One region of the Apilactobacillus sp. EABW-1NA genome, then DNA from elsewhere that is predicted to be linked to it. Evidence: predicted binding sites of a transcription regulator. Region 1 holds the regulator's gene; each other region holds the start of a gene.
The links. Region 1 encodes NrdR, which represses ribonucleotide reductase genes. Its sites were predicted from a motif close to ACACNATATATNGTGT; they were not measured.

Region 2: a site for NrdR is predicted at 1,300-1,315, ahead of OEZ61_RS02435 (redoxin NrdH). Genes of this name have one in related genera too.
Region 3: a site for NrdR is predicted at 1,123-1,138, ahead of nrdD (anaerobic ribonucleoside-triphosphate reductase). Genes of this name have one in related genera too.
Region 4: a site for NrdR is predicted at 2,079-2,094, ahead of pnuC (nicotinamide riboside transporter PnuC). Genes of this name have one in related genera too.

Annotation. Positions count from the first base shown of each region.
Region 1 covers NZ_JAPDKO010000002.1:102,774-105,992, reverse strand. The annotation lists gene mutM (bifunctional DNA-formamidopyrimidine glycosylase/DNA-(apurinic or apyrimidinic site) lyase) at 1-640, shown strand, start outside; gene coaE (dephospho-CoA kinase) at 642-1,226, shown strand; gene nrdR (transcriptional regulator NrdR) at 1,241-1,711, shown strand; gene OEZ61_RS00945 (DnaD domain protein) at 1,724-3,109, shown strand; gene dnaI (primosomal protein DnaI) at 3,106-3,219, shown strand, end outside.
Region 2 covers NZ_JAPDKO010000005.1:34,316-37,534, forward strand. The annotation lists gene nrdE (class 1b ribonucleoside-diphosphate reductase subunit alpha) at 1-859, opposite strand, end outside; gene OEZ61_RS02435 (redoxin NrdH) at 975-1,202, opposite strand; gene OEZ61_RS02440 (class I SAM-dependent methyltransferase) at 1,389-1,994, shown strand; gene tadA (tRNA adenosine(34) deaminase TadA) at 1,987-2,484, shown strand; RNA gene ffs (signal recognition particle sRNA small type) at 2,512-2,608, shown strand; gene dnaX (DNA polymerase III subunit gamma/tau) at 2,733-3,219, shown strand, end outside.
Region 3 covers NZ_JAPDKO010000028.1:8,209-11,427, forward strand. The annotation lists gene nrdD (anaerobic ribonucleoside-triphosphate reductase) at 1-1,097, opposite strand, end outside; gene OEZ61_RS07130 (YoaK family protein) at 1,406-2,098, opposite strand; gene OEZ61_RS07135 (cation:proton antiporter) at 2,213-3,219, shown strand, end outside.
Region 4 covers NZ_JAPDKO010000027.1:12,867-16,085, reverse strand. The annotation lists gene OEZ61_RS07075 (hypothetical protein) at 66-1,238, shown strand; gene pnuC (nicotinamide riboside transporter PnuC) at 1,280-2,032, opposite strand; gene OEZ61_RS07065 (hypothetical protein) at 2,242-2,385, opposite strand; gene OEZ61_RS07060 (class II fumarate hydratase) at 2,716-3,219, shown strand, end outside.

The sequences.
Region 1 (3,219 bases):
TAACGAAATGACTTTGGTATCACATCTAAGAATGGAAGGTAAGTATGACGTAGAACCTGATGGAACTGAACCAACTAAACATACTCATATTATTTTCCATATGGATGATGACCGTGAACTAAGATACAAAGATAGCCGTAAGTTTGGTCGTATGTACTTAGTTAAAAACGGTGACGAAAAGACTCTTTCTGGTTTAGGTACAATTGGTCCTGAACCAACCGATGAAACTCTAACATTTGATTACATGAAATCAATCATGAACAAGGCTAGAGGAAAGATTAAACCATTTTTACTAAACCAAAGTAATATTGCTGGATTAGGTAATATTTACTGTGACGAAGTTTTATGGTTGACCGAGATTCACCCTGAAACTCAAACTAACTTAATTACCGATGAGGAAATTGAAGAATTAAGAAAGAACATTATTGCAGAAATAAAAATGGCAATTAAGGGACATGGAACTACTGTTCACTCTTATTCAAATGCATATGGAGAAGCTGGATCATTCCAAAACCATCTACATGTGTATGGTAGAAAAGGTGAACCTTGTGAACGTTGTGATACCTTATTAGAAAAGATTAAGGTGGCTCAACGAGGCACAACATTCTGTCCTAACTGTCAAAGAAAAGTGGTTGAATAACATGACAAGAGTAATTGGTTTGACCGGTGGCATTGCCACCGGAAAATCAACTGTGTCTGAGTATCTAGCAAGTGTTGGATATGAAATCATTGACGCTGATAAAATTACTCACCAGGTTCAATCAAACGGCAGCAAGGGTCTAGAGGCTATTGCTGCCTTTTTTGGTAAAGATGTTATCAAAGAAGATGGTGAGTTAAATCGACAAAAATTGGGGTCAATCGTGTTTAACGACAAGTCTAAACTGATTGAATTAACCAGAATCATTGATCCATTCATTCGCAACGAAGTGATTAGAAGAATTGATGAGACCAAAAATGATGTAGTCATCCTGGATGCACCAACATTGTTTGAAAATGGTTATCACTTTATGTGTGATGACATTATCAGCGTTGTTTGTGACTTTGATGAACAGGAAAAGCGTTTGATGGAACGCGATTCTCTATCCAAAGAAGATGCAGATTCAAGAATTAAGAGCCAATGGCCTTTAAAAATTAAGGCAGAGTTGTCCACTTATGTGATCGATAGTAATGGAAGCATTATGCAAACACGCAATCAAGTGGTAAAATTGTTTAATAACATAGATTAATTGAGGTGAAACATATGCAATGTCCTCATTGCCACAAAAACTCTTCTAGAGTAGTTGACAGTCGTCCTGCTGAAAACGGCCAGGTAATTAGACGTCGACGTGAATGTGAAAATTGTAATTACAGATATACAACATTTGAAAGAATTGAACAAACACCATTATTAGTTATTAAGAACAACGGCAATCGTGAAGAATTTGACCACGAAAAGATTCTTCGTGGAATTATTCGTTCTGCTGAAAAACGTCCAGTACCAATGGATGCAATGACATCTATCGCGGATAAAGTTGAAAACCGTATCCGTTCTTTAGGTGAAAACGAAGTGTCAAGTCAACTAATTGGTGAATACGTGATGAAAGAACTAGTTAATGTCGATGAAATTGCTTATATTCGATTTGCAAGTGTTTATCGTCAATTTAAAGATATGACGGTCTTTTATAATGAACTAAAAGAGGTATTAGATAAGGACCAAAAAAATAAGAAATAGCGGGGAATTAATATGACAGATCAATGGCGAGAGGTAGATCCTCTATCCAAGTTTATATTGTTGGCAGATGATGATTTGTCTGACTTACAAAGAACTTCTTTGGATGTTTTATATCAACCAATCATTGGTGTCTTGCCCTATGCTTTGATTAACAATTTTTGGCGTATGAGTCATGAAAAAAAGACACATCAAGCACATAGTCATTTTGAAACCTTGTCTTATTTGAGTGTCGATATGCAATCATTCTATGAGGCCCGATTGAGACTGGAAGCTGCCGGCTTGATGAAGACATATATCAAGACTAGTGATAAGGGCGAAAAACAATACGTTTATCGTCTTGTTAGTCCGCTATCCGTTAATGATTTCTTTATGGATGATTTACTAAGCGTTTCACTATTACAAGTAATTGGTGAAGATAGATATGTTGACTTATATAATGAATTTATCCGACCAGGATTTGATTTATCCGAATATAAGGACGTCTCAAGAAACTTCCTTCAAGTGTTTAATATTCGTGATAGTGAAGTTACCAACACACCAAAGGCAGTTCAACAAGTAAAAAATAGTATTAAGAATAATAGTAATGACGTTAAAGCCGGTCCAGTCATCAAAAAAAGTGACGACTTTGACTTTAACTTGCTATTAGACATGCTAAACCAATCTTACGTTAATACATCTGATGTTAAGAAGAATATCAATCTGATTAATTCAGAACATCAGTTGTACGGTATTGATGAGATTGAAATGGCTAAATTGATTGAAAAGGCAACTAATGTTACTAATAACGTCTTTGATCCAAACAACTTTAAGATTTTGGTATCAAGACAGTTTCAATCAAATGCAGCTAACATATCACGTGAATCCACTGCTGCAGATAAATCCACTGAGGCATATAGCAATGAATTAAATGCTCAGGAAAGACAATTGATTAAGTCATCTAGTGAATACGCACCAATCGAATTTTTAAACTATTTGAAGACCGCTAAAGGTGGCTATGTTCACAGCAATGAGGAACGCATGATTTCTGACTTGGTTTCTAGACAAATTCTAAAACCAGAAGTAATTAACATGATTGTTTATCATCTACTAATTGATCAAGAAAAGTCCGGTTTAAATAAGAACCTCTTTGAAGCAATTGCTGATAACTGGTCACAAAATAATGTTACCGATGCAAGTAAGGCGATTACTTTCATCAAGAACAGACAAAAAGAATTAAATAAACCTAGAAAACCACGTTTCAATAACAATCGTAAGATGACAGTTAAAGAAACCCTTCCTGATTGGGCAAAAGATAACGAAAAGCCAAAGGAATATGGTAAGGTTAACGAAGATAAGAAAAAAGAACTAGAAGCGAGAATTCAAAAGCTTCGTAACAGTAGAAAAGAGGGTAGAGAATGAAAAACTTAAGTGATGAATTTGCAAAGACTTTAAGCAAACCAAAATACAATGAACGCTATCAACAATCAGTCAATGCTGTTTTAAATAATGAAGATGTTAAATCATTTTTG
Region 2 (3,219 bases), on a different contig from region 1:
GAACAGTAACAGCAAGTGAAAGAGTCTTAACACGAATCTTTTCGTCGGCGTTTTCTTTCTTAGCTGATAGGAATGAGATGATGTCTGGATGGAATACGTTTAGGTAAACGGCACCAGCACCTTGTCTTTGTCCTAGTTGGTTTGAGTATGAAAAACTGTCTTCTAGAAGTTTCATAACTGGAACAACACCAGAAGCAGCACCTTCGATATGCTTGATTGGATCCCCTGCAGCACGTAGGTTAGAAAGGTTAATTCCAACACCACCACCAATACGTGATAGTTGTAGGGCTGAATTAATAGTTCTACCAATAGTGTTCATATCGTCAGTAGGTTGAATTAAGAAACATGATACGAACTCACCACGACGTTTTCTTCCGGCATTTAGGAAAGAAGGGGTGGCTGGTTGGTATCTTTGGTGAACAATTTCATCTGCTAAGTTCATAGCAAGTTCTTCATCACCATCAGCAAAGTATAGTGCGTTGATAGCAACACGATCGATGAATTGTTCTAGGTAGTAGTTACCATCATCAGTCTTTAGGGCGTATTGAGCATAGAATTTGTATGCGGCCATAAAAGATTTGAACTTAAAGTTTTGACTTTCCAAGTAGTCGTAGATTTTTTCAATAAATGAAAAGTCATATTTGTTGATGAATTCTTCTTCAAGGTAATCATTATCGATTAGAAAATCGAATTTTTCTTTTAGAGAACCAAACTTTTTAAGGTTAGGTTCAACATTTTCTTTGATGAAGGCTTCAAGCGCTTCTTTATCTTTATTTAATTGAATCTTATCATCCTTAGGGATGTTAATTTCATTATTTAGGTCGTAATAGGTTACGTCCTTCAAATCTTTCAACGACATGCTTAAACCACTCTTTCATTAGTAAAATTAAACTTGAGAAAAAACAAGGCGAGACCATTAGCGGTTTCGCCAAAAACAACATTTTATATTATAATGAATAATACGTAATTTGAAATTAAGCTAGTTGGCTTAATTGATCTGGTCTAAATCCGGAAATTGAGTCAATACCATCTGCTTCTACAACTGGTAGTGACATGAATCCTTTTGATTTTAAGTATGAAACATATTCGGGTTCTTCGTTAATGTTTCTTTCGATAAAATCAATATCGTGTTCGCTTAAAAAGCGCTTAGTCATTTTGCATTGCATGCAATTATTCTTTGAGTATACAGTTACTTGTGCCATGGTATTGCTCCCTTTCTCTTGATGAAATATGTAAGATATTTCCCTTTAATTTATATATAAAAGTTTACACCAGAACAGAAAAAAATCAAATAAAAAAACACCATATTTAGTGGTTGAAATGTTCCTAATCTACTAGATACAGTGTCTTAGCGAATTTAAAAATTTTTTACGAGGATCTGATTTGAAATGAACGAATTTTATTATACACCTAATCCACATGTTGTACACGAACTTCATACATGGAATTTTGATTTATTAAATAACACATTGACCTTTACCACTGATAACGGGGTTTTCTCAAAAAGAACTGTTGATTTTGGTTCAAAAACTTTAGTAGAAAGTGTTAATTTTGATAAAATTCCAGATGGAAATGTCCTAGATTTAGGATGCGGATATGGCCCAATGGCAATTGCGTTAGCCAAGCATCATCCAAAAAGAACATTCGAAATGGTAGACGTTAATAACCTAGCGTTAGAACTAGCCGTAAAGAATGCGGAACAAAATCATGTCTCAAATGTTTTGATTCATAATTCTAACGTCTATGAAAATGTCACCGATAAGTTTGCCGCGATTATTACCAATCCACCTGTAAGAGCAGGAAAGGATATTGTTGATGGAATGATTTCTGGATCTATTGATCATTTATTACCAAACGGAACACTAACTGTGGTATTACAAAAGAAACAAGGGGCACCATCTGCTAAGAAATTAATGCAATCATTATTTGGTAATTGCGAAATTATCAAGAAGAACAAAGGTTATTATATATTGGAAAGTGTATTTAATGGATAAGACAAACGAATACTATATGAAAGAAGCTTTATTCGAAGCGAAAAAAGCATACATGATAAACGAGGTACCAATTGGGGCAATCGTTGTTAAAGACGGTGAGATTATCGGTAGAGGTCATAACCTTCGTGAGTTGAGCAACAATGCGTTGGATCATGCCGAAGTTGTTGCCATTGATGAAGCATGTCGACGTTTGCATAGTTGGCGATTGGAAGATTGTGATTTATATGTAACGATTGAACCATGTTTAATGTGCGCAGGAGCTATCATCAATTCTAGAATCAATAATGTTTATTATGGTGCTAATGATATTAAGGCGGGTGCCGCTGAAAGTCTATATCATGTGTTAGAAGATAGTAGACTTAATCATCAGGTTAATGTTTCAGGTGGTTTAATGGCTGATGATGCTAAGCATTTAATGAAGTCTTTTTTCAAAGCAGCACGTAAAAGAAGCAAAGAAGCCAAGAAAAAGAGAAATAAGCTTGAAAAATAATCCTGAATAAGTTAATATAATTATTGCCGTAAGGCCTTGAAGCAAAGTTGTGTTTACGAACCGTGTCAGATCCGAGAGGAAGCAGCACTAAGTATTCTACGCTTGTGCTTCTTGTTTTTTATACAAATAAACTCCTAGTCAAATGCTGGCTAGGAGATTTTTTTATCTATGATGTAAAAACGATAATGGAATAATTACTGAATAGAATATATAATGTAAGTAATTAGTTTTTTGAAAGGAAGTTTTCCATGAGTTACCAAGCTTTATACCGTGTATGGAGACCGCAACGTTTTGACGATGTGATTGGTCAAGATGTTATTACCACCACATTGAAAAATGCGATTGTCACCAATCAATTGAGTCATGCTTATTTATTTGCAGGTCCTAGGGGAACTGGAAAAACTTCCGCTGCGAAAATTTTGGCAAAGGCAATTAACTGTCCAAACCAAAAAGATGGGGAACCCTGCAACGAATGTGAAATTTGTGAAAGCATTACAAATGGAACGCTAAATGATGTTATCGAAATTGATGCGGCCTCAAACAATGGGGTTGAAGAAATTAGGGATGTTAGAGATAAGGCTAAGTATGCGCCAACTCAAGCAACCTACAAGGTATACATTATTGATGAAGTTCATATGTTATCAACAGGGGCTTTCAATGCATTACTAAAGACATTGGAAGAACCACCTGCACACGTTATCTTCATTCTAGCCACAACCGAACCACAAAAGATTC
Region 3 (3,219 bases), on a different contig from region 1:
AAAATATCAGGATACATACGCTTTGTAGCACATTCGATGGCTAGTTCTTTCACGTCGTAATTTTCATCGTTAGGGTTTAAATTTAAGCCTTTCTTCAATACATAGATTAGCTTAGGGAAGATGGCAGTACGACGTTCCTTACCAAGTCCTTTAATACGAATTCTTAGGATATCTTTTTGAATTTCCTTTTCAATCCAGCTGGTACCTAGACCGAAACTAACAGTAGTGAAAGGTGTTTGACCTTGTGATGAGTATAGAGTGTTAATTTCGTATTCTAGTGATTGCATAGCGTCGAAGATGTCCTTCTTAGTACGGTCCTTAGCGTATTCTTCGCGCTTGTCTTCTTCGACCCATTCTGAAGCAGTCTTTAAGTGCTTTTCGTAGTTGATCTCGGCAAATGGAGCTAGTACTTCATCAGCACGATCGAATGACAGACCACCGTATTGTAGGGATGCTACGTTGGCGATGATTTGAGAAACTTGAGCGGTCGCAGTTTGGATTGAGCGAGGTGATTTAACTTCGGCGTTACCAATCTTAAAACCGTTATTCAACATTTCTGCAAAATCAACTAAGCAACAGTTGGTTTCAGGAGTTGCTGGTGAGTAGTCTAAATCGTGCCAGTGAATGTCACCTCTAAGGTGCGCTTTGGCAACTAGTGGAGGTAGCATTTGAAGACCAATGGCCTTGCTGGCAGCCCCTGCTTCTAGGTCTCTTTGGGTGTTAAAGACGTTACTATCTTTGTTGGCATTTTCGTGAACAACACGATCGTAACGGTTGAATAGTTGGTCGATTCGAGCCTTTACATCGGTTGCTTTCTTGAATTTTTCAATGTCTTTTTGTTCATATTTTAAGTATTGCTCTTTAGCATCTAAGAAATCATTTTCTTCTAGAAATTGAATGATGAAGTCATGAATATGACTTGAGGTAATTTCTTCTTGATCCTTAGTAAATAGGTTCAAACGTTCAAAGAAACGCTTGTTATCTTCCTTACTAATACCCAGTTGATTTAGCACAAAATCAATCTTGTATTTATAGAATTTGGTCTTGTCACCAGAATTCTTTATAACGTTTAAATGGGCAAAAGTTTTATCAAACATTATATCAGTCCTATCCTTAAAATATACACTATAACTTGTGTCTGAAATAATGTTAACACGCATATATAGTATAAAAACATTCTTGAATGTCAATTTGAATAGTGCGTACTGAATGATTATAATAATTTAATTTTCTCATAATACGTAGTGATGAGTGATTTCGTCTTTTTTCGTCGAACATTTTTGGAATTTTGTCTAAAAATGTTCAAATTGAATACTTACATATCGTGCCCAAAGTATTGATATACTAACGTTTAATAAGTGAAATCCGAATAAAAAACACAAAAAAAGACCCTATAGGGTCTTTTTTATAGTTGATTTTCGTGTCGATAGATTAGGATGCATCGAATTTGGAATACAAGAATGACGATTAATTCCAATCCGACAACCCAGATGGTCTTAGTATGGAAGAAAAGTGATAAGATGCTGGCCTCAAAAGCTCCGCATAGAAAACTTAAAACCAGACCACCGTAGTAAAGTAACTTGGTTTTGAATTCGTGTTTTTTAGTCTCCAAATACAAGAATAGATTATTCATTGTTTTTTGAAGGTTTCCAGTACTAAACATGTTGGAGTATCCCAATCCAGACATTGTATTAAATGTTGAAAGTTGAAGGGCCGTTGTTAAAGACATTGAAGTCGTGATCATTAATTGTGGAACATTGTATTTCAAAAATCCCACGATTGTACAGACTGCAATTTCAATGGCTAAAATATAGACCTTCCAGTAGTTTAGTTTATGTTTATCTAGATTATGGTGAATCCAATTAGCTAATAGAATTCCGATTGAAAATGCAATCACCGGTAAAATTCTTTCTAAGAAGTGACCATAATTGAATTGTGTCAACGCTAATGCGGACAAAATTAAATTCCCGGTTTGGGTACTTGCAAATATTCCACCATGTTCGATGTAAGTGTAGGCATCAAGGCAACCACCGATTGAGGTTAAGAAGAATGCCGTTGATATTTTTTCACCGAAGCGGGCGGGGTGAGGTGCGTCGATAACATTGACTCCCTTTCTCTAAAGTAATAAGTTATAACTAAGTTATTTATAAATAGTACTACCATATTGTTTCAAAATAAATAGAATTGTTTTTATTCGGGGAGAATGATTTATTTGAATTATTTAATCGCATTGTTTTTAATGATTGTTTTTGCGAAATTTTTTGGAATGCTGGCTTCTAAGATACATATTCCGGATGTTGTCGGACAAATCATGGGAGGAGTAGTCCTAGGACCATCTGTCTTAGGAGTGATTCACCGTCAAGATATTGTAATTGCATTAGCATCATTGGGGGCTGCATTATTGATGTTTGGTGCCGGTTTAACTTGCGACATTGATAGATTGAAAAAGTATTTTGGTCGGGGAGTCATTGTTGCTCTTTTTGGAGTAGTATTTCCAGTCGGATCCATTTATCTAATGTGTAGATATTTTCAACTTTCTATTATTGAAAGTGCATTTATCGGAATTGTTTTTGCAGCAACATCTGTTTCGATTTCAGTTGCTGTATTAGAAGAAATGCATGAGCTAACATCATCAGCTGGAATTACTATTTTAGCTGCTGCGGTAGCCGATGATATTATTTCAATTGTTCTATTAAGTGTTTCTATTCCTGTTTTGGGAGTGGGAAGAGGACATGGAAATTCAGATGCGTTGTTTCTAATTATTTTGCAAATTGTATTTTTCTTATTCTTATGGCTTTGCTATAAGATTGTAACGCTATTATTCAAAATTTTTGAAGTTAGTCCTGCAAGCGCTGGTCTATATTCATTTCTATTATGTTTATTATTGGCCGGAACTGCTGAAATGGTTAGATTAAGTGCTGTTACAGGAGCGTTCTTTGCTGGACTAATTGCTAGTCAGACAAAGTTTAAAAGGGTTTTATTAGCTAGACTAAAGGGACTAAGTACGTTGCTGCCTATTCCAATTTTCTTTGTAAGCATTGGGGTTGATATGCAAGTCAATGGTGTCTACGATCACTTCTTAATGTTTTCCATCCTTACAGTTTTAGCTGTAATAACAAAATTTTTGGGTGCCTTTATCGGTGCGAAACTTAGTCGAATTGATTTCGCGAATTCAGTTGAAATAGGGGCAGGGATGATAAGCCGTGGTGAAGTCGGTAT
Region 4 (3,219 bases), on a different contig from region 1:
TAAAGTTTTTTATTTTTGCAAAAATGATTATAATAGATATATAAATTCAAGTCAGGAGTTTTCAAATGGACGCTATTGAATTGGGAAAAGATAAATCCCAACAATTAAATAAATTCATCGAATTAGCTACTCAATGTATCGATGACAATAAAAGAGACGACGCCATTTCTTTACTAAGCTCTGCTATTTCACAATACCCAGCAGGGGTTATGACTACTGAAGAAATCGAAGGAAAAGTTCCAAGTCGTTCTGAAATTTTAACTAAACTAGGAATTATTTTTACAGAATCCGGCTCATCATTAGACCCTACCGGAGTACATCTATTTCAACAAGCAATCTTATATGATTGTAAATACGTTGCCGCCAATTACTATCTAGGTAAAATCCTAATGAATAACGGCAACATTGCGGAAGCCAATGAACTAATGGAACACGCTTTGCACAATAGTGTCGAAGGCGACCGTTTCTACGGTCCAGCTGAAAAGGCAATCGAAGAAATGACCGATATGACCGACAGTAAGGATCCAATCTTCGCTATCGACTACCTAATCGGTCAATCAATGTCCCATGCCCTCATCGATAGTCCCATTGGAACTTTTAAGAAGATGAGCTTCGATAAGATTGAAAACAAGTACGATGCCAATGTACAAATGTTTCCAACTGATGCCACTAGTGAAAAGTTAAATAGCATTCGTGAATTCAACTCTAACCATGGTTTTGAACAAACCAGTTTCGAAGAATTCCTACCCGCTCACCTACCATTGTTTGAAGAACACAATCAACTATCATTGATTCTAGGTGAAGGCTATACCCTAATTGATATGGGAGCAGAAATTTATGACGTTTGTGGTCTAAACATCGAACCTCAATTGACGTTTACCTTCTACAAACTAATTAATAATGAAACAAACTGCTACTCATACCTGTTATTAGCCGGTAAGAGTCCATTGGAATTAAAGGACAAACAACTAAGTACAAACGGCAATTTTGAATACGACACCCGTATTTTTGACGTCTACAAGAACAAAATCTTCTTTGATTCAGACAATATGATTAAGTTCTCCCTTGCACTAGCTAAGGACTACTTTAACGATGATATTACATTGGATAATATCGAAAACAAGTCCATCAGCGGTGTTAATGATGAAACATTTAACCAATTACTAGAAATCCATGATGACTTCAATATCAACGATTCACGTGTCCGAATCATAATCGATACAGATATCAAAGTATAATAAAAAAGCTACCAATTATTGGTAGCTTTTTTATGTGATTATTAAGCGTCAGCTTCCACTTTTTCAGCGTAAGCTTGTTCTTCCTTCATTAAACGTTTCTTTTCGCGTTCGTTAAACCATGGTGAAACAGTGAACGCTAAGATATCGTTGGCAACGTAAATTGCTGAGTTAACAAACATAGCAAGAGTTGCTGATCCTTCTCTGAAAGTGATGAACCATAGAACGACTTGGGCTAGACCTGAAGCTAACCACCAGAAGTATTGGTTGTTGTAACGTAGGAAACAGATGATTCCGGCAGTTAAACAAACGGCAAAACTAAAGGCATCATAGAATGGACGTGGTTCGTTAGTAAGTGCTTTGATTGCGAAACCAGAAATTAGGTAAACGGCTATAGTGAAGATAATTGAAATTGCCCAACTCTTTGCAGTGAACTTTCTGATTTTTGAAACCATGTTAACGTTCCAATCAGTACTCAATAGCACTGGAATGTCTAGTGTAATAACGTATGCTAATTGTTCACCGATACTTAAGTAGTTCTTTGCTGAGAAACCAACAATGATGAAACAAATTGCTGATAGAATTCCCAACACCCCGTTAACTGACTTAGCAGCGTTAATTGCAAGAACACATAGTACCCCTAAAGTAGTACCGATGAAAGTTAAAATTGAAAGCCATGTAATTGGTGCATTTACCAATGTCATAACTTGAGCACCTAAACTAAAGAAGAATAAGTAGTAATTTTGTTGTGGCCAACCCTTTAGTTGGTGGGCCAAAAATTTAAAATAAGCTGACACAATGAAAAACCCCTATCTCTATATTTGGAACCTAAAATATGTATGCATACAATATATAGTGTTCGTTCTTTAAAACAACACTATATATACTACCATGCTCAATATTTTTTGCAAGGGTCATAGAAGTCGAGATAAGGGTCTAATTACCGAAATTACGGTAATAATTAAATATTAAATTTTTTTATTTTTATTTTCGAAACTATTTGTGGTTATTTAGCATCAATTACAACTGAACCAGCTAGAATACTGATCAACATAAACACAATAATTCCGACCGCGGAATCGTCAAACAGTTTTACTGACAAAATCACTGAAATCAACAACACCAAAAAGAAAACAATTGATTCTAACAACTGGTTACTTGATTGCTTTTGAACGTGAAAAAGAAAATAAATCACCCTGTTGGTCCTGTTAAACATGACTATCAGGAAGTATACCAATAGCAATAACAATCCAGTGAGCAACCAGTTGAATTTCAGCAATTCTGATACCAAAACTACAATGGATAGTGGCACCCATAAAACAAGTAGTTCTGCGATAAAAAATCTTAAGTCAATATGCATGATATATTGCCACTCCTACATAATATGTATATTCTATTGTATCATTCGGGTAATGTTTTCGGTAGTAAGAGCTAAAGAAAATGGCTATAATTATCGTATATTCTAATAAAAGGACTTGATATGATGGAATTTCGCATTGAACACGATTCATTAGGTGAGGTTAAAGTCCCTAAAGACGCTTTATTTGGCCCCCAAACGCAACGTAGTCTACTTAATTTTAACATTGGTCGTACCATGCCAATGGAAGTTATCTATGCACTTTTGAAGATTAAAAAAGCCGTCGCTTTTGTTAATCACAACAATAAAACACTAGATGATGAAAAGTATATCGCCATCAATGAAGCAATCGATAAATTAATTGATGGCGATTATAAGGATGCCTTCCCACTTCACGTTTATCAAACTGGTAGTGGAACTCAGACCAACATGAACGTCAATGAAGTAGTAGCAAATATGGCCAACCAACTACATCCAAACGCCCATGTTCATCCAAATGATCACGTCAATCAATCACAAAGCTCAAATGACACTTTCCCTACTGCCATGATGATGGCAGCATATCAAGCCACCAATAGTGTCATTAAAACAGTTAAAAACTTAATCGCATCATTTGATAAGAAACAA